Regions from separate parts of the Streptomyces sp. NPDC052101 genome, predicted to be linked through region 1. Evidence: riboswitches for the same ligand, from Rfam matches in the RefSeq annotation. Region 1 holds a riboswitch; each other region holds the start of a gene.
The links. A riboswitch is a leader RNA that binds a small molecule or an ion and turns the genes downstream of it on or off. The one in region 1 is predicted to bind thiamine pyrophosphate.

Region 1 (7,446 bases):
CCGTGTACCGGCACAACCCCGCGCCCCTTACGGGGCGCCGCCCCCAGGCCCCTGGCCATCGGCCGCGGCATCCTTCAGGGGTCTTCCCGGGTCGGCCAGTGCCCCCGCGTCCATCCGCCGGCCTGCCTCGATCAGGCGGCGGCCCTGGGCCAGGTCACGCGGGCGGCCGACGGCCAAGAGGGCCACGAGCCGGTCCTCGCGCAGCCAGCACACCGTCCAGGCGGGGCCCGTCGGGTCCCCGCGCCACACCATGCGGTCGGCGGTGGCGTGGTGACCGGCGTACTGCACGAACCGGCCGAATTGCTCGGACCAGAAGTACGGAACCGGGTCGTAGACCGCGGGGGTCTCGCCGAGGATGGTCGCGGCGACCGTGCGCGGGCCCTGCAGGGCGTTGTCCCAGTGGTGGACGAGCAGCCGTTCGCCGTAGCGGGCGGAGGGGAAGGAGGCGCAGTCGCCGACGGCGTACACGTCCTCGACGGAGGTGCGCAGGTGCGCGTCGGCGAGGACGTCCCCGTGCGGGCCCAGCTCGATGCCGGAGCCGGCCAGCCAGGCCGTGGCCGGGCGGGCGCCGATGCCGACGACGACGGCGTCGGCGGGCAGCCGGGTGCCGTCGGCGAGGATCACCGTGCCGGGCTCGACGCGCTCCACGCGCGCGTGGGTGCGAAGATCGGCGCCCGCGTCGGCGTACCAGGCGGCCATCGGCGCGGCGACCTCGGCGGGCAGGGCGCCGGCCAGCGGCCGGTCGGCGGCCTCCACGACGGTCACCGCGCAGCCCGCCTCACGGGCGGCCGTCGCGAACTCGGCACCGATCCAGCCGGCCCCGACGACCACGATGTCGTGCCGCCGGCCCAGCACCGGCCGCAGCCGCTCGGCGTCGTCCAGGGTGCGCAGCAGATGCACGCCGGGCACGCCCTCGGTGCCGGGCAGGGTGATCGGTTCGGCGCCGGTGGCGAGGACCAGCACGTCGTACGGCACCGGGCCCGCCTCGGTGTCCAGCTCGTGCTCGGCGGGGCGCACGCCCAGCACCTCGCAGCCGAGCCGCAGTTCGACGCCGAGCGTCTCGAAGTCCACGTCGAAGGCGGAGCCCTCGGCCGTGCCGAGCAGCACGGCCTTCGACAGCGGCGGCCGGTCGTACGGCTGGTGCGGCTCGGCGCCGAGCACGGTGACGGCGCCCTTGAAGCCCTGTTCGCGCAGGGCGACCGCGGTCTGCACCCCGGCCATGCCCGCGCCGACGACGACCACGCGCCGCCCCTGTGACATGCCCTCTTGCGCTGTCTGCTCGCTCACCCGATCACCATAGTCAGATGACGGAGCGTCAGTCAGCGGGCGTGCTCGGTGACCTGTTCCACAACACTCGTACCGACGCCATCGCCGCCCGCGCGCTCGGCCCGGATCCGGCCGCCCTGGGCGAGGGCTCCCTTACGGGTGATGTGCGGGGCGGGCTAGGGTGGCCACCGTACAAGCACTCGCGGGAGCCCGGACGCACCGGGCTGAGAGGGAGGCTGGCGGCCTCCGACCGTACGAACCTGATCCGGGTCATGCCGGCGAAGGGAGGGGCTGGACGCCCATGTCGTCACGTACGTCCGATACGTCCGACGTCCTCGTCATCGGGGGCGGAATCATCGGCCTGGTCACGGCCTGGCGCGCGGCGCAGCGCGGGCTCGCCACGGCCGTGGTGGACCCCGAGCCCGGCGGCGGGGCCGCGCAGGTCGCGGCCGGGATGCTGGCCGCGGTCACCGAACTGCACTACGGCGAGGAGACCCTGCTCGCCCTCAATCTGGAATCGGCGCGCCGCTACCCGGACTTCGCGGCCGAGCTGACCGAGCTGACCGGCCACGAGCTGGGCTATCGCCGCTGCGGCACCCTCCAGGTCGCGCTCGACGCCGACGACCGCGCCCATCTGCGCGAGCTGCACGCCCTCCAGCGGCGCTGCGGCCTGGAGTCGGAGTGGCTGTCCGGGCGGGAGTGCCGGCGCCTGGAGCCGATGCTGGCGCCCGGGGTGCGCGGCGGGCTGCGGGTCGACGGCGACCACCAGATCGACCCGCGGCGGCTGGCGGCGGCCCTGGTGGTCGCGTGCGAGCGGGCCGGCGTCACGTTCCACCGGGTGTGGGCCGAGCAGCTGGACGTCGTGGGGGGCCGGGCCGCGGGCGTCACCGCGGCGGACGGCACCGAGCTGCGCGCCGGGCAGGTGGTGCTCGCGGGCGGCAGCCTGAGCGGACGGCTCGCGGGCGTCCCGGAGGCGGTGCTGCCGCCGGTGCGGCCGGTCAAGGGGCAGGTGCTGCGGCTGACGGTGCCGCCCCGGTACGCGCCGTTCCTCAGCCGTACTGTGCGGGCCGTGGTGCGCGGCGGCCATGTCTATCTGGTGCCCCGCGAGAACGGCGAGCTGGTCGTCGGCGCGACCAGCGAGGAGCTGGGCTGGGACACGACCGTCACCGCCGGCGGTGTGTACGAGCTGCTGCGCGACGCCCATGAGCTGGTGCCGGGCATCACCGAACTGCCGCTCACCGAGACCCGGGCCGGACTGCGCCCCGGCTCTCCCGACAACGCGCCGCTGCTCGGCCCGTCCGGGCTCGACGGGCTGGTGCTGGCCACCGGGCACTTCCGCAACGGGGTGCTGCTGACGCCGGTCACCGGCGATGTGCTGGCACAGCTGCTGGCCGACGGCGAACTGCCGGAAGAGGCCCGCCCGTTCACGCCGCAGCGCTTCGGCGCCGTACTCCTGGAGCAGCCCGCATGAGCATCTCGATCTCCGTCAACGGAGAGCGCCGGGAGATCGTCCCGGGCACCGCTCTCGACATCGTCGTACGGTCGCTGGTCCCGGCGCCCTCCGGTGTGGCCGCCGCTGTCAACGAGACCGTCGTCCCGCGCGCCCAGTGGGCGACCACGGCGCTGGCCGAGGGCGACCGGGTCGAAGTCCTCACCGCTGTCCAGGGAGGCTGAGCCATGGCCGACGATTCCTTCGTCCTCGGGGGTACGACGTACTCCTCGCGGCTGATCATGGGTACGGGCGGTGCGCCCAGCCTGGAGGTGCTGGAGCGGGCGCTGGTCGCCTCCGGTACGGAGCTGACGACGGTCGCGATGCGGCGGGTGGACGCCTCGGTGCACGGGTCGGTGCTGTCGGTGCTGGAGAAGCTGGGCATCCGGGTGCTGCCGAACACGGCGGGCTGTTTCACCGCCGGCGAGGCCGTGCTGACCGCGCGGCTGGCGCGGGAGGCGCTGGGCACGGACCTGATCAAGCTGGAGGTCATCGCCGACGAGCGGACGCTGCTGCCGGATCCGGTGGAGCTGCTGGAGGCGGCGGAGACGCTGGTCGACGACGGGTTCACGGTGCTGCCGTACACCAACGACGATCCTGTGCTGGCGCGGAAGCTGGAGGATGCGGGGTGTGCGGCGGTGATGCCGCTGGGGTCGCCGATCGGGTCGGGGCTCGGTATCCGGAACCCCCATAACTTCCAGCTGATCGTGGAGCACGCGCGCGTGCCGGTGATTCTGGATGCCGGTGCCGGTACGGCGTCCGATGTGGCGTTGGCGATGGAGCTGGGGTGTGCGGGGGTGATGCTCGCCTCCGCCGTGACGCGGGCGCAGGATCCGGAGCGGATGGCTGCCGCCATGAGGCACGCGGTGGAAGGGGGGCGGTTGGCTCGGCTGGCCGGGCGGATTCCGCGCAGGCACTTCGCCGAGGCGTCGTCTCCTGCGGAGGGCTTGGCCGTGCTGGATCCCGAGCGTCCTGCGTTCTGACCCTGCGCCGCAGTCCCCCTACGCCCTCCCACCCACGCACCACCCGTCACCGCCGACTGGAGGGCCGGACTTTCCCGCGGGTCGTCCCCGCCGTCGGCGGCCGCGGGTGGGTGGGACGGCGGCGGGGGGCTGTCGGGTCCGTCCGCGTCCGTCGTCGCCGCCGCGCGGGGGGGCGGGAGGCGGCGGTGGGGGCGTAGGGGGGGTTCCTTCGCGGCGGGTGGCGTGGGCGGGGTATGTGGGAAGCGTTACAGGTCGGCTTCAGTGGGTGGGGGAAAGCGGTCTCGGCGAGGGAAGTGTCGGTCGTCCCTCGTAGACTCCCCTGCGTGGATACGACCCTTCAGGACCCCCTCGTCGGGCAGGTGCTCGACGGCCGTTATCGCGTCGACGCGCGGATCGCGGTCGGCGGGATGGCCACGGTCTACCGGGCCCTGGACACCCGTCTGGACCGGGTGCTCGCGCTCAAGGTGATGCATCCGACGCTGGCGGCCGACGGGTCGTTCGTGGAGCGGTTCATCCGGGAGGCGAAGTCGGTCGCGCGGCTGGCGCACCCCAACGTCGTGCAGGTCTTCGACCAGGGCACCGACGGGTCGTACGTCTATCTGGCGATGGAGTACGTCGCCGGGTGCACCCTGCGGGACGTGCTGCGTGAGCGCGGGGCGCTGCAGCCCCGCGCGGCCCTCGACATCCTGGAGCCCGTCCTCGCCGCGCTCGGCGCCGCGCACCGGGCCGGGTTCGTGCACCGGGACATGAAGCCCGAGAACGTGCTGATAGGGGACGACGGCCGGGTCAAGGTCGCCGACTTCGGGCTGGTGCGGTCCGTGGACACCCAGACCAGCACGACCGGCACCGTCCTCGGCACCGTGTCGTATCTCGCGCCGGAGCAGATCGAGCAGGGCACCGCCGACCCGCGCGTCGACGTGTACGCCTGCGGCGTCGTGCTCTACGAGATGCTGACGGGCGACAAGCCGCACTCCGGTGACTCCCCCGCCCAGGTGCTCTACAAGCACATCCACGAGGATGTTCCGCCGCCCTCGGCACAGGTGCCGGAGCTGCCGTACGCGCTGGACGAGCTGGTCGCGTCGGCGACCGCGCGCACCCCGGGCCTGCGCCCGCAGGACGCCGTGGCGCTGCTCGCCCAGGTGCGCGAGGCGCGTCACGGGCTGAGCGACGGCCAGCTGGACACCGTGCCGCCGCAGGCGCTGTCCTCGGAGCACGACAACGCCGGGGACCGTACGAGCGTGATACCGCGCTCACTGACCGTGCCCCGGCCGCTGCCGGTCAACGAGGACGAACACCCGGCGGACGGTGCCGTGCAGCACACCACCCGGCTGCAGGCGCCGCCCGCCGCGTCGACGCGGCGGTCCCGGCGGCCGCGGCCCGGGCGGTCCCGGCGCCTGGTGCTGACGATCGTCGCCGCCGTACTGGCGGTGTTCGGCGTGGGCGCCGGGGTCTGGTACATCAACTCCGGCCAGTTCACGAAGGTCCCGCCGCTGCTGTCGAAGACCGAGACACAGGCGCGGGACCGGCTCAGGGCGGCCGGACTCGACGTCGGGCAGATCAAGCGGCAGTACAACGACGCCGTCAAGCGCGGCACGGTCATCGGCACCGATCCGGCCCCCGGCACCCGGATCCGCGACCACGACTCGGTGACGCTGACCATCTCGTTGGGCCCGGAGACGGTGAACGTCCCGGATGTGGCGGGCCGCACCCTGGCCGAGGCACGCGCGCGGCTGAAGGCGGACGGGCTGGAGCCGGGCATGGTCACCCAGCAGTTCAGCGGCGACGTCGACCAGGGCAAGGTGATCGGCACGACACCGCAGGCGGGCACCAAGCGGCACGCCGGTTCGGCGATCGCGCTGACCGTCAGCAAGGGCAGCCCGGTCGATGTGCCGGACGTCACCGGTGACGATCTGAACGACGCCAAGAAGGAGCTGACGGACGCCGGACTGAAGGTGAAGATCGCCTCCGAGCAGGTCAACTCCGAGTACGACAAGGGCAAGGTGGCCCGGCAGACCCCCGGCGACGGCAGCCAGGCCGCCGAGGGCGACACGGTGACACTGACGCTGTCCAAGGGCCCGGAGATGGTCGAGGTGCCGGATGTGACCGGCGACAGCGTGGACGACGCCCACAAGGCGCTGGAGGGCGCCGGCTTCAAGGTGGAGGACGACCGCGGGCTGCTCGGGCTGTTCGGCGACACCGTGAAGCAGCAGTCGGTGAAGGGCGGCGACAAGGCGCCCAAGGGGGCGACCGTCACGATCACCATCCGGTGACCGCGGGTCCGGCCGCCGGTGGGGGCATGACACCCTGAACGGGTGAGTCCCCACCAGTCGCCGCCCGCTCAGCCGTCGTCCCGTCCGCGCAATCCCGTCGGCGGTCATGTCCCCGTCGCCGGGGGCCTGCACTCGGTGGGGCTGTCGTACGCCCGTGATCTGAAGGCGGAGACCGTGCAGGTCTTCGTCGCCAATCCGCGCGGGTGGGCGACGCCCGCCGGAAACCCCCGGCAGGACGAGGCGTTCCGGGGGGCCTGCGCCGAGGAGTCGATCCCGGTGTATGTGCACGCCCCCTATCTGATCAACTTCGGCTCGCACACCGAGGCGACCGTGGAGCGGTCGGTGGAGTCGTTGCGGCACTCGCTGCGGCGGGGCCGGGAGATCGGCGCGCTCGGTGTGGTCGTGCACACCGGGAGCGCGACCGGCGGACGGGCTCGGGAGGTGGCGCTGCGGCAGGTGCGCGCGCACCTGCTGCCGCTGCTGGACGAGCTGACCCACGACGACGACCCGTTCCTGCTGCTGGAGTCGACGGCCGGGCAGGGCGCCTCCCTGTGCTCCCGCACCTGGGACTTCGGGCCGTACTTCGAGGCGCTGGACGCCCATCCGAAGCTGGGCGTGTGCCTGGACACCTGCCACATCTTCGCCGCCGGCCACGATCTGACCGGGCCGAGCGGGATGCACCAGACGCTGGACCTGCTGGTGGACACCGTCGGTGCGGGACGGCTGAAGCTGATCCACGCCAACGACTCCAAGGACGTGGTCGGCGCACACAAGGACCGGCACGAGAACATCGGCGCCGGCCACATCGGCGAGGACCCGTTCCGGGCGCTCATGACCCACCCCGCGACCGAGGGCGTACCGCTGGTCATCGAGACGCCCGGCGGCAAGGAGGGGCACGCGGCGGATGTGGAGCGGCTGAAGAAACTGCGGGATTCATGACCCGCTGAGGAATACCCCCAGGGGGTATACGGTTCTTGCCCGGTGCAGGAACCGTCGTCCGACATGGGGGTAGTCATGCAGCACGAAGCGCACGCACATCACCACGCACCCGCCGCCACCTGGCCCATGGCCGCCCAGGCCACCCTGCACTGCCTCACCGGCTGCGCGATCGGCGAGGTGCTCGGCATGGTCGTCGCCACGGCCCTCGGCTGGGGCAACCTGCCGACCACCCTGCTGGCGACCGTCCTGGCGTTCTTCTTCGGCTACTCGCTGACCCTGCGCGGAGTCCTGCGGGCCGGGGTCGACTTCCGCACGGCGTTCCGGGTGGCGCTGGCCGCCGACACCCTGTCCATCGCCGTGATGGAGCTGATCGACAACGGGGTGATCCTGGTCTGGCCGTCCGCGATGAACGCGCAGCTCGGCGACGCGCTGTTCTGGGCCTCGCTGGTGATCTCGCTCGCGCTCGCCTTCGTGGTGACCACACCGGTCAACAAGTGGA
Region 2 (7,446 bases), on a different contig from region 1:
GTACACCGTGCGTGACAACGATGCTCTGTTGCGTCGGCTGGCCCGGATGCCGCGTATGGAACCGGTGGTGGAGCGCCAGGAGTACGCGGTCGGGACGGTCTGCGCCGCGGTCCCGATCACGGTCGGCACCACCGTGGCCACGATGGCCATGTCGCTGCCCGCCGACCAGGCCGACCGGTTGCTGCCCGCGGCCCATCGGCTGCAGACGGAGATCGGGCGGCATGCAGGGACGCTCACCCTCTCTATCAGTATCTGAAAACTTACTCCTTGTGATCTCTCATGTACGTTCAGCAAGATTTGACCACCGTTAGAGGGACCAATCCCGGCCAGTCGACGTCATATGACGGGGTAGACGATGCGCGAGTCCGTACAGGCAGAAGTCATGATGAGCTTTCTCGTGTCGGAGGAGCTCTCCTTCCGCATTCCGGTGGAGTTGCGCTACGAGACCTGTGATCCCTATGCCGTGCGGCTCACCTTCCATCTGCCCGGTGATGCCCCGGTGACCTGGGCGTTCGGACGCGAGCTGCTGATCGACGGCGTCGGCCGGCCGTGCGGGGAAGGGGATGTGCACATTGCTCCCGCCGATTCCGAGATGCTGGGCGAGGTGCTGATCAGGCTTCAGGTCGGCGGCGACCAGGCCCTGTTCCGCTCCTCCGTACCGCCGCTCGTGGCCTTCCTGGACCGTACGGACAAGCTCGTGCCGCTCGGACAGGAGGGCGCTCTCGCCGACTTCGACGCTCATCTGGAAGAGGCCCTGGACCGCATCCTGGCCGAGGAGCAGAGCGCCGGCTGAAGCGTTACGGCACGGGGCGCCGGGTGCTCCGCAGCGCCGCGTGGAACCACGCAGGAACGCTTCTGCTCCCCAGTCGGCCGACGCATCCCCCCGGTGTCCGCCCCGGCGGGCCGACCATGTCCCGTGTCGGCCCGGCCGGCGTCACCGCTTGCGGCGCCGCCCGCGCCCGCCGCGTGCCGGGACGGGCTGTGCCGCTGCCGCTGCTGGGCCGTCCGGGCCAGGGCGGTCGGCCGCGACCACCAGGGCGGCGAGCACGGTGGTGACCGGGACCGAGGCGACCAGACCGATCGAGCCCACCAGCGTGCGCACGATCTCCTCTGCCACCAGTTCGCTGTTGGCCACGGTTCCGACACTGCTCTGCGCGATCGAGAACAGCAGGAGCAACGGCAGTGCGGCACCGGCGTAGGCGAGGACGAGGGTGTTGACCACGGAGGCGATGTGGTCGCGGCCGATGCGGATGCCCGCCCGGTACAGCCCTCGCCAGCCCATCGACGGATTGGCCTCGTGCAGCTCCCAGACGGCCGACGTCTGCGTCACGGTCACATCGTCCAGGACGCCGAGCGAGCCGATGATGACGCCGGCCAGCAGCAGACCGCTCATGTCGATCGACGGATACAGACCGTGGATGAGACCGGTGCTGTCGTCCGTGTTGCCGGTCAGGGCCGCCCAGCCGATGAACAGGGAGCCGAGCACACCGATCAGCGACAGGGAGATCAGCGTGCCGAGCACCGCCACCGATGTTCGGGCCGACAGGCCGTGGCACATGTAGAGGGCGATCAGCATGATGGCGCTCGACCCGACCACCGCCACGAGCAGCGGATTCGAACCCTGAAGGATCGCGGGCAGGATGAACAGGGTCAGCACCAGGAAGCTCACGGTGAGTGCGACGAGTGCCATGACACCACGCAGCCTGCCGACCACCACGACGGCGAGCGCGAAGATCCCCGCGAGCAGCGTCATGGGGAACTTCCGGTTCACATCGGCCACCGAGTACTGCAGATCCTTCGGTGCCGAGGGCTCGTAGGCGGCGACCACCTTCTCGCCCTGGTGCAGCTGCCGGGGCTGGTCCGGCTGGACGATCTCGGTGAACGTACGGCCCGTGTCCTTGCCGGTGTCGACCCGGACGGTCGCCTTCTTGCAGGCTCCCTTCGCTTCCTGTTCCGCCGAGGTGCCCTCGGCGGTGGAGGTGTCGCCGGTCGGGGTGTCGCCGGAGGCGTTCACCGACTTGCAGCTCACCTCGACGACCCTGGTCACTGTGGCCTGCTGTGTCTCCCGGTCGAAGCCGACGCCGGTGCGCTTGTGGGGTGGGGCTCCCCCGGGCCAGAGCACCATCAGGCCGACGACGACCGCCGCGGTGAACGGGACCAGGATCGCGGCGATGACCTTGCGCAGATGCTTCGAGACGGGGGCAGCGGGCCCGTGGCTATGGCTATGCCCGTGCCCGTGCCCTTGCGCGTGCCCCTGGCTGTGACCGCTGTCGTCGCCCCCGCTGGATCCCCGCTCGGCACCATGCCCGTCGCCCCCGCCGAAGCCGGCCCTCTGACCGTGACCGGCCCCCGAGGCCGCACGGGTGTGCTCATGGCTCTGCCCGGTGCCGGCCGTCTGGGCGCTGTAGCCATAAGGATCGCCGGCTGTGTGGCCATCGTGGCCGTAGCCGCCGTCCTGCCCCGAGCCGCCTCTGTGGTGCGGCTCGGACGGCCGATACGGGTACTGCTCCATCCTGGTCACCGCCAGATCATTGCAACAACGGCAGGGGGCCCACTGTTCACCGCGCCACATATGACGCTAGCGTGGAGGCACCTTTGCACACGCGGGAGCTCGGAGCACCGGGCTGAGAGGGCGCTGACCTCCGTAGGCGCGATGTTTCACGTGGAACAGGCGATGTTCCGCAGGAAATGTCGACAGACGGAAACCGCTGCGTCGACCGCCGAACCTGTTACCGGGTAATGCCGGCGTAGGGAGTAGGTCTCATGACCAACAAGGACGCACGCACGCCTGCCTCTGTTCAGGACGAGAAGTCCCAGGAGGCCGGGAAGTCCATCGGCTGGCACAAGGCGTACGTCGAGGGTTCGCGCCCCGACCTGCGCGTGCCGGTCCGCCAGGTGCACCTCACCAATGGGCGGGCGGTCACGCTGTACGACACGTCGGGCCCATACACCGATCCACTCGTCGACACCGACGTCCGCAGGGGCCTGCCGCCGCTGCGGGAGAACTGGATCATCGCCCGCGGTGACACCGAGGAGTACGCGGGCCGTCCCGCCCGTCCCGAGGACGACGGGATCAAGCACACCTCGCCGCGCGGCGGACTGCGCAACCTGGACGCGGTCTTCCCCGGACGGCCGCGCCAGCCGCGGCGGGGCCGCACCGGCCAGGCGGTGACGCAGCTCGCGTACGCCCGCCGGGGCGAGATCACCCCGGAGATGGAGTACGTGGCCCTCCGGGAGAACGTTTCTCCCGAGGTGGTCCGCGAGGAGATCGCGGCTGGCCGGGCGGTGCTGCCGGCCAACGTCAACCACCCGGAGATCGAGCCGATGATCATCGGCAAGCGGTTCCTGGTGAAGGTCAACGCCAACATCGGCAACTCCGCGGTGACGTCCTCCATCGAGGAGGAGGTGGAGAAGATGACCTGGGCGACCCGCTGGGGCGCCGACACGGTCATGGACCTCTCCACCGGCCGCAACATCCACACCACCCGCGAGTGGGTGCTGCGCAACTCCCCCGTTCCCATCGGCACCGTTCCGCTCTACCAGGCCCTGGAGAAGGTCGACGGCAGGGCCGAGGAACTGACCTGGGAGATCTACAAGGACACGGTCATCGAGCAGGCCGAACAGGGCGTGGACTACATGACCGTCCACGCGGGCGTGCGGCTGCCGTATGTGCCGCTCACCGCCAACCGCAAGACCGGGATCGTTTCGCGCGGCGGCTCGATCATGGCCGCGTGGTGCCTGGCGCACCACAAGGAGTCGTTCCTGTACGAGAACTTCGAGGAGCTGTGCGAGATCCTCGCCGCCTACGACGTCACCTACTCGCTGGGCGACGGACTCAGGCCGGGATCGATCGCGGACGCCAACGACGAGGCGCAGTTCGCGGAGTTGCGGACACTCGGGGAACTCAACACGATCGCCAAGCGTTTCAACGTACAGACCATGATCGAGGGCCCGGGTCATGTCCCGATGCACAAGATCAAGGAGAACATCGACCTTCAGCAGGAGATCTGCGATGAAGCTCCGTTCTATACGCTCGGCCCGCTGACCACCGACATCGCGCCGGCGTACGACCACATCACCTCCGGCATCGGCGCCGCGATGATCGCCTGGTGGGGCACGGCGATGCTCTGCTACGTCACGCCCAAGGAGCACCTGGGCCTGCCCAACCGGGACGACGTCAAGACCGGCGTGATCACCTACAAGATCGCCGCGCACGCGGCCGACCTCGCCAAGGGACACCCGGGCGCCCAGGAGTGGGACGACGCACTGTCCGACGCCCGCTTCGAGTTCCGGTGGGAGGACCAGTTCAACCTGGCCCTGGACCCGGACACGGCACGGGAGTTCCACGACGAGACCCTGCCGGCCGAGCCCGCCAAGACGGCCCACTTCTGCTCCATGTGCGGCCCGAAGTTCTGCAGCATGAAGATCTCGCAGGACATCCGCCGTGAACACGGCGGCAGCCGCGCCGAGGTCGAGGAGGGCATGGCCCAGAAGTCGAAGGAGTTCGCGGCGAGCGGCAACAGGGTGTACCTGCCGATCGCCGACTGAGCCGGATGCGCTGAACCTGCCGCGCCGGATCGCCTGTTGAGGCCTCCGGTGCGGTCGAGGAACGACGGGATGGCGGCTTACCGGGGTGGTGGCGCCACACCGGTTGGCCGCTCGGTCCGCTCGGTCGGCCCCATGCTGCTGTGGGGCGCGAGCCGGGGCTGTCCAGCCGAGGATGCGGGTTACTCGGTCTGGTGCTCCGGGCCGCCGAATTCCGGGCTCGTGTAGTCCGGGCTGGTATAGCTCGGACGGCCGGACTCGGCGCCGTCGTGAGGGCTGCTGAAGCCGGGGCGGTCGTATCCCAGGCGGGGCATACGGCCGCTCGGGGCGGGCGGGGTCGTGCGGTGCAGGGCGGCCGGTCCGGGCTCGGCGAGCGCCTCCTGCAGGAACGGCACAATGCCGCGCTCCAGCAGGGCGTTCCGCCAGGCCTCCCTGGCTTTGTCCAGTTCCCGGTGCGCCGCGTCCACCTCCTGGGCCTCGGCCGAGCTGCTGTTGCGCAGGGCGGTGAGGAGCAGTCCGACGGCGGCGACGAGGACCGCGGCCGCGGTCACCGCGCCGAACACCCAGCCGGCGGTGAGCAGGGTCTGGGCGAAGGCCTGACCGGGGCCCAATGTCTTCAGGATGTAGCCGACGAGCAGGAAGATCGCTGCGGCGGTTCCGGAGAGGACGGGCGCCAGTACGGCGATGACCGCGACGGCGCCCGCGCCGGTGCTCTCGGCTGCCTCGCCGAGAGTGGTGACGAACTCCGTCGTGGCCGAACCCGGCTGTGTGGAACCGGAGTCGCCGGCAGCCGAAGTGGCCATCGCCGGGTGCCGCACTTCCTCGCGGACCTTTACATAGTGCTGGTATTCGGCCGCGGCGGCGGCCGTGATCAAAGCGGTGGCGTTGAGCGCCATGGTGCGCAGTTGTTCGAGGTTGAGCCGCTGTCCGACAGCGGCCAGTTCCGGTCGATGTGGTGCGGAGCGCAGCGCCTCATTGAGGAGCCGCTCGAATTCCTGGCGGTCCTCGCTCTGCAGGTGCTGCGGAACGCTGTTCATGTGCATCCCCCGATGCTCCGTAGGGCTTGGGGCTCGCACGCCGGCGAGCCGTCGGGCAGAAACGGAGGGGAGCCTGCTACGGATAAGCCGATGGTAGAGCCGTGACGGCACGCGGTGACAGGGGGTTGCCGGAATTTGCCCCCAGCCTGTGTGTACTCCGCCGGGAGACGCCTGCCCAGGGAACGGTCAGGTAGTCAGAGGCAGTTGCCGGACCAGTAGCTTTCCGGCCATGGTCACCCCGCCGTCCATCGCGATGGCGAGCCCGTCGGCGTAGATGTGCGGTCCCTCCACGACCGGGCCGGTGCCCTCCTCGCCGTCTTCCGAGCCGACCTCGCCGAGGAGGTAGGGAATCGGGCTGTGGCCGTGAACGATGCGGGTGCCGCCGTACGTATCGAGGAGGGAGCGCACGGCGTCGGCGCCGCCCTCGTCGCGGAAGGAGAAGCGCTTGGTGAACTTGCGGAACAGATCCCAGCACTCGTCCGCGTCGTTACGGGTGAGGGTCTCGCGGACGGTGTCGTTGACCGCCTCGATGGAGTCGCCGTAGTCGAGGTAGGCAGTGGTGTCCGAGTGCACGAGAAGGTAGCCGTCGACCTCTTCGATGGCGTCGAGGCGGGCCATCCACTGCAGATGGTGGTCCTGGAGGCGGTCCATGTCGGTCTTCTGGCCGCCGTTGAGCAGCCAGGCCGCCTGGAAGGTGGCGGTGCCCGCGCCGGAGTTGACGGGGGTGTCGCCGAACCGTTTGGCACCGAGCAGCAGCAGCTCGTGGTTGCCCATGAGGGCTTTGCAGTAGCCGCCGGCCGCCGCGGCCTCGGCGGACAGCCGCATCACGAGGTCGATGACGCCGATGCCGTCGGGCCCGCGGTCGGTGAAGTCACCGAGGAACCACAGCCGGGCGGTGCCGGCGCACCACTGGCCCGAGGCGTCGATCAGCCCCTGCTCCTGCAGGGCGGTCACCAGTTCGTCGAGGTAACCGTGGACGTCTCCGACGACGAACAGCGGTCCGGGCCCGGTCGCGGGCTGCGGCGCCGGGGCGGCAGCCGCCGGCTCGACGGGGACCTGGAGCGTCGCCGACCGGTTGATGACGGGAAGATCGCGCTGGGTGGGTGTGTAGCCGTCGGGGTACGCCTCGTCGGCGGGCGGCGCGGTGTCGCCCGGGTGGGCGGTGCGGACGTACGGACCGGTCTCGTGGACGTACGCAGGTACCCGGAAGTCGCGCAGCGTCGCCGTCCGCTCCACTTCGGGTCCCTGACCGGCCCCCTGAGTCATCAGACCCCTCCACCATCGCGCCGCAGCTGCACCGCTTCGGACTGCCTGGTCGCAGCGGTCCACGGTGTCGTGGGCCCATCATAGGAATGCGCGTCGCGCCGTGTGATGACCCAGGGGTGGTGAATCGGAACAAGACTCCAGTTCACCGCGGCTTTCGCCCCGTTTGGGCAGATGTTCGGCCGGCTCTGTGCCGACCGGACACCCGGTCCACCGGTCGCCGGCCTGTCGCGTCCCCTCCCTCCGCCGGTTCAGGTACGGGGTGAGCGCCCCGCTTTGCGGCGCCGTTCCTCGTCCCCGCCGCCTCCGGTCCCCGCTGTTTTCCGTCCCCGCTGCCTCCCGGCCGCGTTGCTTCCGTCCGCGCTACTTGTCGTCCGGCATCCGCGGCGGGCTGACCGTCGTGCGCGGCGGGCGTCGCTGGGAGGAGGTGCGCACGATCAGCTCGGTCGGTATCACCTGCTCGACCGGCTGGTCCGAATCCACGCCCTCGATGGCGTCGATCAGGAGCTGGACCACGGCGGTGCCGATGCGGCGTGGTTTCAGGGAGAGCGTGGTGATGGGCGGCTCGGTGCTGGCGTACACCATCGACTCGCTGCAGCAC
Region 3 (7,446 bases), on a different contig from region 1:
GCTCCGACCGCGACCGCCGCCCCACAGAGCCCGAAGCCCCAGAGCCCCGGCTTCGACCGCTGCGTCCACAGCGCCGGTCCGGCCGGACGCTACTACTACCCGGGCTACTCCAACGTCCCCTGCGTCTGAGCGACGCATCGGTCTGCGAACGTCGGCAACCACCGCACGGGCCACGGGGCGCGGGTCACGGAATTTGATCTGAGACACTGGTACGGCTATGCCTAAGCCCGGAGAACTCACTTTCGTCGCCCCGCGCGGAGCCCAGAAGCCGCCGCGGCACCTTGCCGATCTCACGCCCGCCGAGCGCAAGGACGCGGTGGCCGAGGTCGGCGAGAAGCCGTTCCGCGCCAAGCAGCTCTCGCAGCACTACTTCGCGCGGTACGCGCACGACCCGGAGCAGTGGACCGACATCCCCGCCGGGTCGCGCGGGAAGCTGCAGGAAGCGCTGTTCCCGGAGCTGATGACCGTCGTACGGCATCTGTCGACCGACCAGGGGACCACGCGCAAGACGCTGTGGCGGCTGTTCGACGGGACGCTCGTCGAGTCCGTGCTGATGCGGTACCCGGACCGGGTCACCATGTGCATCAGCTCGCAGGCGGGGTGCGGGATGAACTGCCCGTTCTGCGCGACCGGGCAGGCGGGGCTGGACCGGAATCTGTCCACCGCCGAGATCGTCCATCAGATCGTCGACGGGATGCGCGCGCTGCGCGACGGGGACGTGCCCGGCGGGCCCGCGCGGCTGTCCAACATCGTCTTCATGGGCATGGGCGAGCCGCTCGCCAACTACAAGCGGGTCGTGGGTGCGATTCGGGCGCTCACCGATCCCGCCCCGGACGGGCTCGGGCTGTCGCAGCGCGGGATCACCGTGTCCACCGTCGGGCTGGTGCCGGCCATCCACCGGTTCGCCGACGAGGGCTTCAAGTGCCGGCTCGCGATCTCCCTGCACGCCCCCGACGACGAGCTGCGCGACACCCTCGTCCCCGTGAACACGCGGTGGAAGGTGCGCGAGGTGCTGGACGCCGGGTTCGAGTACGTCGAGAAGAGCGGGCGCCGGCTGTCGATCGAGTACGCGCTGATTCGCGACATCAATGACCAGGCCTGGCGCGGTGACCGGCTCGGGCGGCTGCTCAAGGGCAAGCCCGTGCATGTCAACCTGATCCCGCTCAACCCGACGCCGGGCTCGAAGTGGACCGCTTCCCGGCCGGAGGACGAGAAGGCGTTCGTCGAGGCCATCGCCGCGCACGGGGTGCCCGTCACCATCCGGGACACTCGTGGGCAGGAGATCGACGGAGCCTGTGGTCAGCTCGCGGCCACCGAGCGGTAATCTGACCCGGTCCACATATCTTCATATCCAGACACCTTCTCCGGACATCTTCATATTCCGACAGGGGAGCGCCACAGCGCTGAGAGTGCGGCGGACAGGGCCGCAGACCCTCTGAACCTCGCCCAGGTCATTCTGGGTAGGGAGTTCGGTCATCACTCAAGCTGTTGCGCCCTGCCCAGATCCCTGGGCAGGGCCGCGTCTCTTCCTGGCCAACCCCCAGGAGGACATCCAGTGCACAACAAGACCTTCATGGCCGTGGCGGTCGGGCTCGGCCTGATCGGCCTGTCCGCGTGCGGTTCCGGCGCGGGCAAGTCGTCCGCGGACTCCAAGACCGTGACCCTCGTCAGCCACGACTCGTGGGCCGTCTCCAAGACCGTGCTGCGGGACTTCGAGAAGAAGTCCGGGTACAAGGTCAGGGTCCTCAAGGACGGCGACGCCGGGCAGGCCGTCAACAAGGCGATCCTGACCAAGGACAACCCGCAGGGCGACGTCTTCTTCGGCGTCGACAACACCCTGCTGTCCCGCGCCCTCGACAACGGCCTGTTCCAGCCGTACACGGCCAAGGGCCTCGACAAGGTCGGCGCCGCGTACCAGCTAGACGGGGACAAGCACCGGGTCACGCCCGTCGACTACGGCGACATCTGCGTCAACTACGACAAGGCCTACTTCAGCAAGCACAAGCTGACCCCGCCGCAGTCCTTCGCCGACCTGGACAAGCCGCAGTACAAGAACCTCCTGGTCACCGAGAACGCCGCCACCTCCTCGCCCGGCCTCGGTTTCCTGCTCGGCAGCGCCGCGCAGTTCGGGGACGGCGACTGGCAGGGCTACTGGAAGCAGCTCAAGGCCAACGGCGTCAAGGTCGTCGACGGCTGGGAGCAGGCCTACTACCAGGAGTTCTCCGGGTCGTCGGAGGGCAGGAAGGCCGGCGGTGACCGGCCGCTGGTGGTGTCGTACGCCTCCTCGCCGCCCGCCGAGGTGATCTACGCCAAGAAGCGGCCCAGCACCGCCCCGACCGGTGTGGCGAGCGGCACCTGCTTCAGGCAGATCGAGTTCGCGGGGCTGCTGAGCAACGCCCAGAACCCCAAGGGCGCCAAGGCGTTCCTCGACTTCCTGGTCTCCAGGGAGTTCCAGGAGGACATGCCGTTGAACATGTTCGTCTACCCGGTGCTCCAAGGGGCCAAGGTGCCCGCCGAGTTCACCGAGTACGGGCCGGCCGCCCAGCACCCCGAGACCATGGCCCCCGGCAAGATCGCCGCCAACCGTGACCAGTGGGTCAAGTCGTGGACCTCGCTCGTACTGAAGTAGTCCCTCGAAAGGACCGCGCGGGGAGCGCGGCGCGGCTCGGGCTGATGGCCCTGCCCGTCGCGTTCTTCGCCGTGTTCTTCGCCTGGCCCGTGGCCGCGATCGTGGCGCGCGGGCTGAAGGTGGACGGCGTCTGGCGGTTCGGCCGGATCACGGATGTCCTCGGCCAGCCGGACATCCGGCACGTGCTGTGGTTCACCACCTGGCAGGCGCTCGCCTCCACCGCGCTCACCCTGCTGCTCGCGCTGCCCGCCGCCTACGCCTTCGCCCGCCTGGACTTCCCGGGCAAGCGGCTGCTGCGGGCCGTGGTCACCGTGCCGTTCGTGCTGCCGACCGTCGTCGCCGGCAGCGCCTTCCTCGCCCTCGTCGGACACGGCGGGCTGCTCGACCAGCTGTGGGGCCTGCGGCTGGACACCACGGTGTGGGCGATCCTGCTGGCCCATGTCTTCTTCAACTACGCGGTGGTCGTACGCACGGTCGGCGGGCTGTGGGCCCAGCTCGACCCTCGGCAGGAGGAGGCCGCCCGGATGCTGGGCGCCTCGCCGCTGCGGGCCTGGCGGAAGGTCACCCTCCCGGCCCTCGCGCCCGCTGTGGCCGCTGCCGCGCTGATGGTGTTCCTGTTCACCTTCACCTCCTTCGGCGTCGTGCAGATCCTCGGCGGCCCCACCTTCTCCACCCTCGAAGTGGAGATCTACCGGCAGACCTCCGAGGTCTTCGACCTCTCCACGGCCGCCGTCCTCACCCTGGTCCAGTTCGCGGCCGTCGGCGCGATCCTCGCCGTGCACGCCTGGACGGTACGGCGCCGGGAGACCGCCCTCAGGCTCGTCGACCCCGGGACCACCGCCCGCCGCCCGCGCGGTGCCGGCCAGTGGGCCCTGCTCGCCGGTGTCCTCGCCACCGTCGCGCTGCTACTCGTCCTGCCGCTCGCCGTCCTCGTCCGCCGCTCCCTGGACGCACCCGGCTTCGGCTACTACCGGGCGCTCGCGAACGCCGACGGCGGTACGTTCCTGGTGGCGCCCGTGCACGCGGTGTGGACCTCGCTGCAGTATGCCGCCGTCGCCACCGCCATCGCCGTGGTGATCGGAGGTCTCGCCGCCGCCGCGCTGGCCCGCCGGGACGCCGGACGGCTGCTGCGGGGCTTCGACGCGCTGCTGATGCTGCCGCTCGGAGTGTCCGCCGTGACCGTCGGCTTCGGTTTCCTGATCGCGCTCGACAAGCCGCCGCTGGACCTCAGGCAGTCCTGGATCCTCGTCCCGCTCGCCCAGGCGCTGGTCGGCGCCCCCTTCGTCGTACGGACCATGCTGCCCGTGCTGCGCGCGGTGGACGCACGGCTGCGGGAAGCGGCGGCCGTGCTCGGGGCCTCGCCGTGGCGGGTGTGGCGGGAGGTGGATCTGCCGATGGTGCGGCGGGCGCTGCTGGTCGCGGCCGGGTTCGCGTTCGCCGTCTCGCTCGGCGAGTTCGGGGCGACCGTGTTCATCGCCCGGCCCGACAACCCGACGCTCCCGGTCGCCGTGGCCCGGCTGCTGAGCCGCCCCGGCGACCTCAACTACGGCCAGGCGATGGCCCTTTCGACGATTCTCATGCTGGTGTGCGCCGCCGCGCTGATGATCCTGGAGCGGCTGCGCACCGACCGGACGGGGGAGTTCTAGATGCCGACGGGGGAGTGGTGATGCTGCTCAGCCTTGCTGCCGCGACCGTGCGCTTCGGCGGGCGGGCCGTGCTCGACGCGGTCGATCTCGATGTCGCCGAGCACGAGGTGGTGTGCGTCCTCGGACCCAGCGGCAGCGGAAAGTCGACGCTGCTGCGGGCGGTCGCCGGGCTCCAGCCGCTGGACTGCGGGCAGGTGCTGCTGGACGGCCGCGACCAGTCGGGCGTACCCGCGCACAAGCGGGGCGTCGGCCTGATGTTCCAGGACCACCAGCTCTTCCCGCAGCGCGACGTCGGCGCGAACGTGGCCTTCGGGCTGCGGATGCACGGTGTCGCCAAGGGCGAACGGGGCGCCGAGGTCGGGCAGTTGCTGGAGCTGGTCGGGCTGCCGGGCGCCGCCCGGCGGGCCGTGGCCTCGCTGTCCGGCGGTGAGCAGCAGCGCGTGGCCCTCGCCCGCGCGCTCGCCCCCCGGCCCCGGCTGCTCATGCTGGACGAGCCGCTCGGCCAGCTCGACCGCTCGCTCAGGGAGCGCCTCGTGGTCGAGCTGCGGGAACTTTTCGGCCGGTTGGGTACGACCGTGCTCGCCGTCACCCACGACCAGGGGGAGGCGTTCGCACTCGCGGACCGGGTGGTGGTGATGCGGGACGGGCGGATCGCGCAGTCCGGCACGCCCCTTGAGGTCTGGCAGCGGCCCGCCGACGCGTTCGTGGCCCGCTTCCTCGGCTTCGAGAACGTGGCCGAGGCGACCGTCGTCGGTACGGCGGCCGACAGCCCCTGGGGCAAGCTGCCGGTGCCCGACGGCTCCCCGCAGGGCGCCCGCACCCTGCTGGTCCGGCCCGCCGGGGTACGGCTCGTGGCGGCCGCCGCCGGCCTGCCCTGCACGGTGACCGCCCGCACCTTCAAGGGCACCCATGTGGCCGTACGCCTCCAGGCGGCCGACGGGCCGCGCCTGGAGGCGGCCTGCGCGCTGCGGGACGCGCCGGAGGTGGGGGACGCGGTCGGGGTGGAGTTCGACGTGGCCGAGATCGTCGTGCTCGGGTGATCATCCGCCCTTTAGGGTGGGCCCATGACGCTCCTCGCACACGATCGCTACTGTGACGAAATCGCCCACCAGGTGGGCCAGTTCAGGGCCCTGGTGGCCTCCGGGGCCGATCTGTCGGCCACCGTGCCGACCTGCCCGGAATGGACCCTGGAACGGCTCGTACGGCACATGGGCGGCGCCCTGCGCTGGACGGCCACGCTGGTCCGGACCCGGGCCCAGGAGATGATCCCGCACGATCAGGTGCCGCTCGGCGAGGGACCGGAGGCCGAGGGGGACGCCGCGGCCCTGGACGCATGGCTCGCGGAGACCGGCGAGCTGGTCGTCGGGGCGCTCCGCGAGGCCGGTCCCGAGGCCGAGGTGTGGTCGTGGACCGGCATGGCCACGAGCGGGTTCTGGGCCCGCCGGATGACCCACGAGATCACCATCCACCGTGCGGACGCCGCGCTCACCGTCGGGGAGCCCTACGAGGTCGCGCCCGAGGTCGCCGCCGACACGCTGGACGAGTGGCTGCAGCTCGTGGAGTGGGTGCAGCGCTCCGGGACGCGCGAGTGGGGCAAGGAGCTGCGCGGCCCGGGCCGCAGCATCCATCTGCACGCCACCGACGCCGGCCCGGACCTGAACGCCGAGTGGCTCGTCGAGCTGGGCGAGGACGGCGTCAGCTGGCGGCGCGGGCACAAGAAGGCCACCGTCGCCCTGCGCGGCCCGCTCACCTCCGTGCTGCTCGGTTTCTACGGCCGGGTGCCGCTGGACACCCCCGGTCTTGAGGTCCTCGGCGAGCGTGAGCTGCTGGAGTTCTGGCTGAAGCAGGCCACCTTCGGCTGAGACGCGACCGCGGCCCGTCCCCTGGGGATAGGGGGACGGGCCGCGGTGCGGTACGAAGGGCGGGGCGTCAGCCGTTGCCGCGCGCCCCACGACGGCGCATGCCGAAGTAGACCGCGCCGCCGCCGACGACGACCAGCGCGCCCGCGATGCCGGCGATCAGGCCGGTGTTGGAGCTGGCGCCGGTCTCGGCGAGGTTCGAGTGACCGGCCGCCGGGGAGGGCGCGTTGCTCGGCGCGCTCGCCGGGGCGGAGCTGGGCCCGGAGGCCGACGGAGCGGGGGTGGCCGGGGAGGACTTCGTCGGCGTCGGCGTCGGCTTCGAGGAGGCCGGCGCGGTCGGGGTCGGGCTGGCGGTCTTGCAGGCGGTGGACGGGGTCGTCAGGCCGGGCTGGATGTCCTCGTCGACGATGTTGGCCGCCTTGATGTGGACGCGGTACGTCGCGTTCGGCTTCCACTCCTCCGGGAAGCTGACCGGAGTGCCCTGGGCCGAGCCCTTGACCTCCTGCTCGCCCACCTTGGTCTCGACACCACCGCTGTTCGTGGCGAACACGGTGATCTTCGCCGGGGTGCCGGAGGCGTCCGTGTCGGTGACGACGATGACGCCCTTGTCGCCGTCGCACTTGGCTTCGGCCTTGAAGTCACGGATGTTGCACGCGAGCGCGGTGCTGGACAGACCCAGCACCACCGCGGCCGAGGCGGAGGCAACACCCAGGATGCGCACGGAACGGCGTGCGCTGCGGCGAGTTATGGACACGTTTGTCCTTTACAGAGTGCATAACTGCGGGGGGTTGATGAGGAGTTGGGACGACGGATGAGGTGAGGTCCCAACCTCCCCAAGAGGCTCACAGGTTTATAAGCGCTCCGTAAGTAGTGTCAATGCATATGCCGCCAACGGGTGTTGGCTTTACCTGCTTATTAAGCACCGTGACGTTTGACGCAGGGTCAGCCCTGCACGGCGGCCGGGTCCATCCACATGACCTCCCAGGTGTGGCCGTCGAGGTCGTCGAAGGCGCGGCCGTACATGAAGCCGTGGTCCTGGGTCTGGCCGGTGGGCGTGCCGCCCGCCGCGATCGCCTTGTCGACCAGCTCGTCCACCTTCTCGCGGCTCTCCGCGCTCAGGCAGACGAGCACCTCGCTGGTGGTGGTCGCGTCGGCGATCTCCTTCTTGGTGAAGGTCGCGTAGAACGGCTTGGTCAGCAGCATCGCGAAGATGGTGTCGCTGATCACCACGGAGGCGGCGTTCTCGTCGCTGAACTGCGGGTTGATCGAGTAGCCGAGTTCCGTGAAGAACTTCTTCGAGGCGTCGAGGTCG

Region 2: it holds a riboswitch for thiamine pyrophosphate, as region 1 does, so the genes downstream of both, thiC (phosphomethylpyrimidine synthase ThiC) here and thiO (glycine oxidase ThiO) in region 1, are expected to answer to the same signal.
Region 3: it holds a riboswitch for thiamine pyrophosphate, as region 1 does, so the genes downstream of both, AB0L75_RS15350 (thiamine ABC transporter substrate-binding protein) here and thiO (glycine oxidase ThiO) in region 1, are expected to answer to the same signal.

What each region holds. Positions count from the first base shown of each region.
Region 1 covers NZ_JBFAWH010000011.1:11,192-18,637, forward strand. The annotation lists gene AB0L75_RS20335 (FAD-dependent oxidoreductase) at 28-1,260, opposite strand; TPP riboswitch at 1,459-1,570, shown strand; gene thiO (glycine oxidase ThiO) at 1,568-2,737, shown strand; gene thiS (sulfur carrier protein ThiS) at 2,740-2,940, shown strand; gene AB0L75_RS20350 (thiazole synthase) at 2,944-3,738, shown strand; gene pknB (Stk1 family PASTA domain-containing Ser/Thr kinase) at 4,062-6,008, shown strand; gene AB0L75_RS20360 (deoxyribonuclease IV) at 6,051-6,947, shown strand; gene AB0L75_RS20365 (DUF4396 domain-containing protein) at 7,023-7,446, shown strand, end outside.
Region 2 covers NZ_JBFAWH010000002.1:679,209-686,654, forward strand. The annotation lists gene AB0L75_RS06710 (IclR family transcriptional regulator C-terminal domain-containing protein) at 1-256, shown strand, start outside; gene AB0L75_RS06715 (SsgA family sporulation/cell division regulator) at 356-793, shown strand; gene AB0L75_RS06720 (YibE/F family protein) at 935-2,512, opposite strand; TPP riboswitch at 2,594-2,771, shown strand; gene thiC (phosphomethylpyrimidine synthase ThiC) at 2,764-4,548, shown strand; gene AB0L75_RS06730 (hypothetical protein) at 4,728-5,588, opposite strand; gene AB0L75_RS06735 (metallophosphoesterase) at 5,769-6,848, opposite strand; gene AB0L75_RS06740 (LacI family DNA-binding transcriptional regulator) at 7,209-7,446, opposite strand, start outside.
Region 3 covers NZ_JBFAWH010000007.1:116,209-123,654, reverse strand. The annotation lists gene AB0L75_RS15360 (hypothetical protein) at 1-129, shown strand, start outside; gene rlmN (23S rRNA (adenine(2503)-C(2))-methyltransferase RlmN) at 218-1,324, shown strand; TPP riboswitch at 1,377-1,485, shown strand; gene AB0L75_RS15350 (thiamine ABC transporter substrate-binding protein) at 1,556-2,629, shown strand; gene AB0L75_RS15345 (iron ABC transporter permease) at 2,674-4,275, shown strand; gene AB0L75_RS15340 (ABC transporter ATP-binding protein) at 4,296-5,315, shown strand; gene AB0L75_RS15335 (maleylpyruvate isomerase family mycothiol-dependent enzyme) at 5,340-6,137, shown strand; gene AB0L75_RS15330 (LAETG motif-containing sortase-dependent surface protein) at 6,205-6,888, opposite strand; gene AB0L75_RS15325 (VOC family protein) at 7,077-7,446, opposite strand, start outside.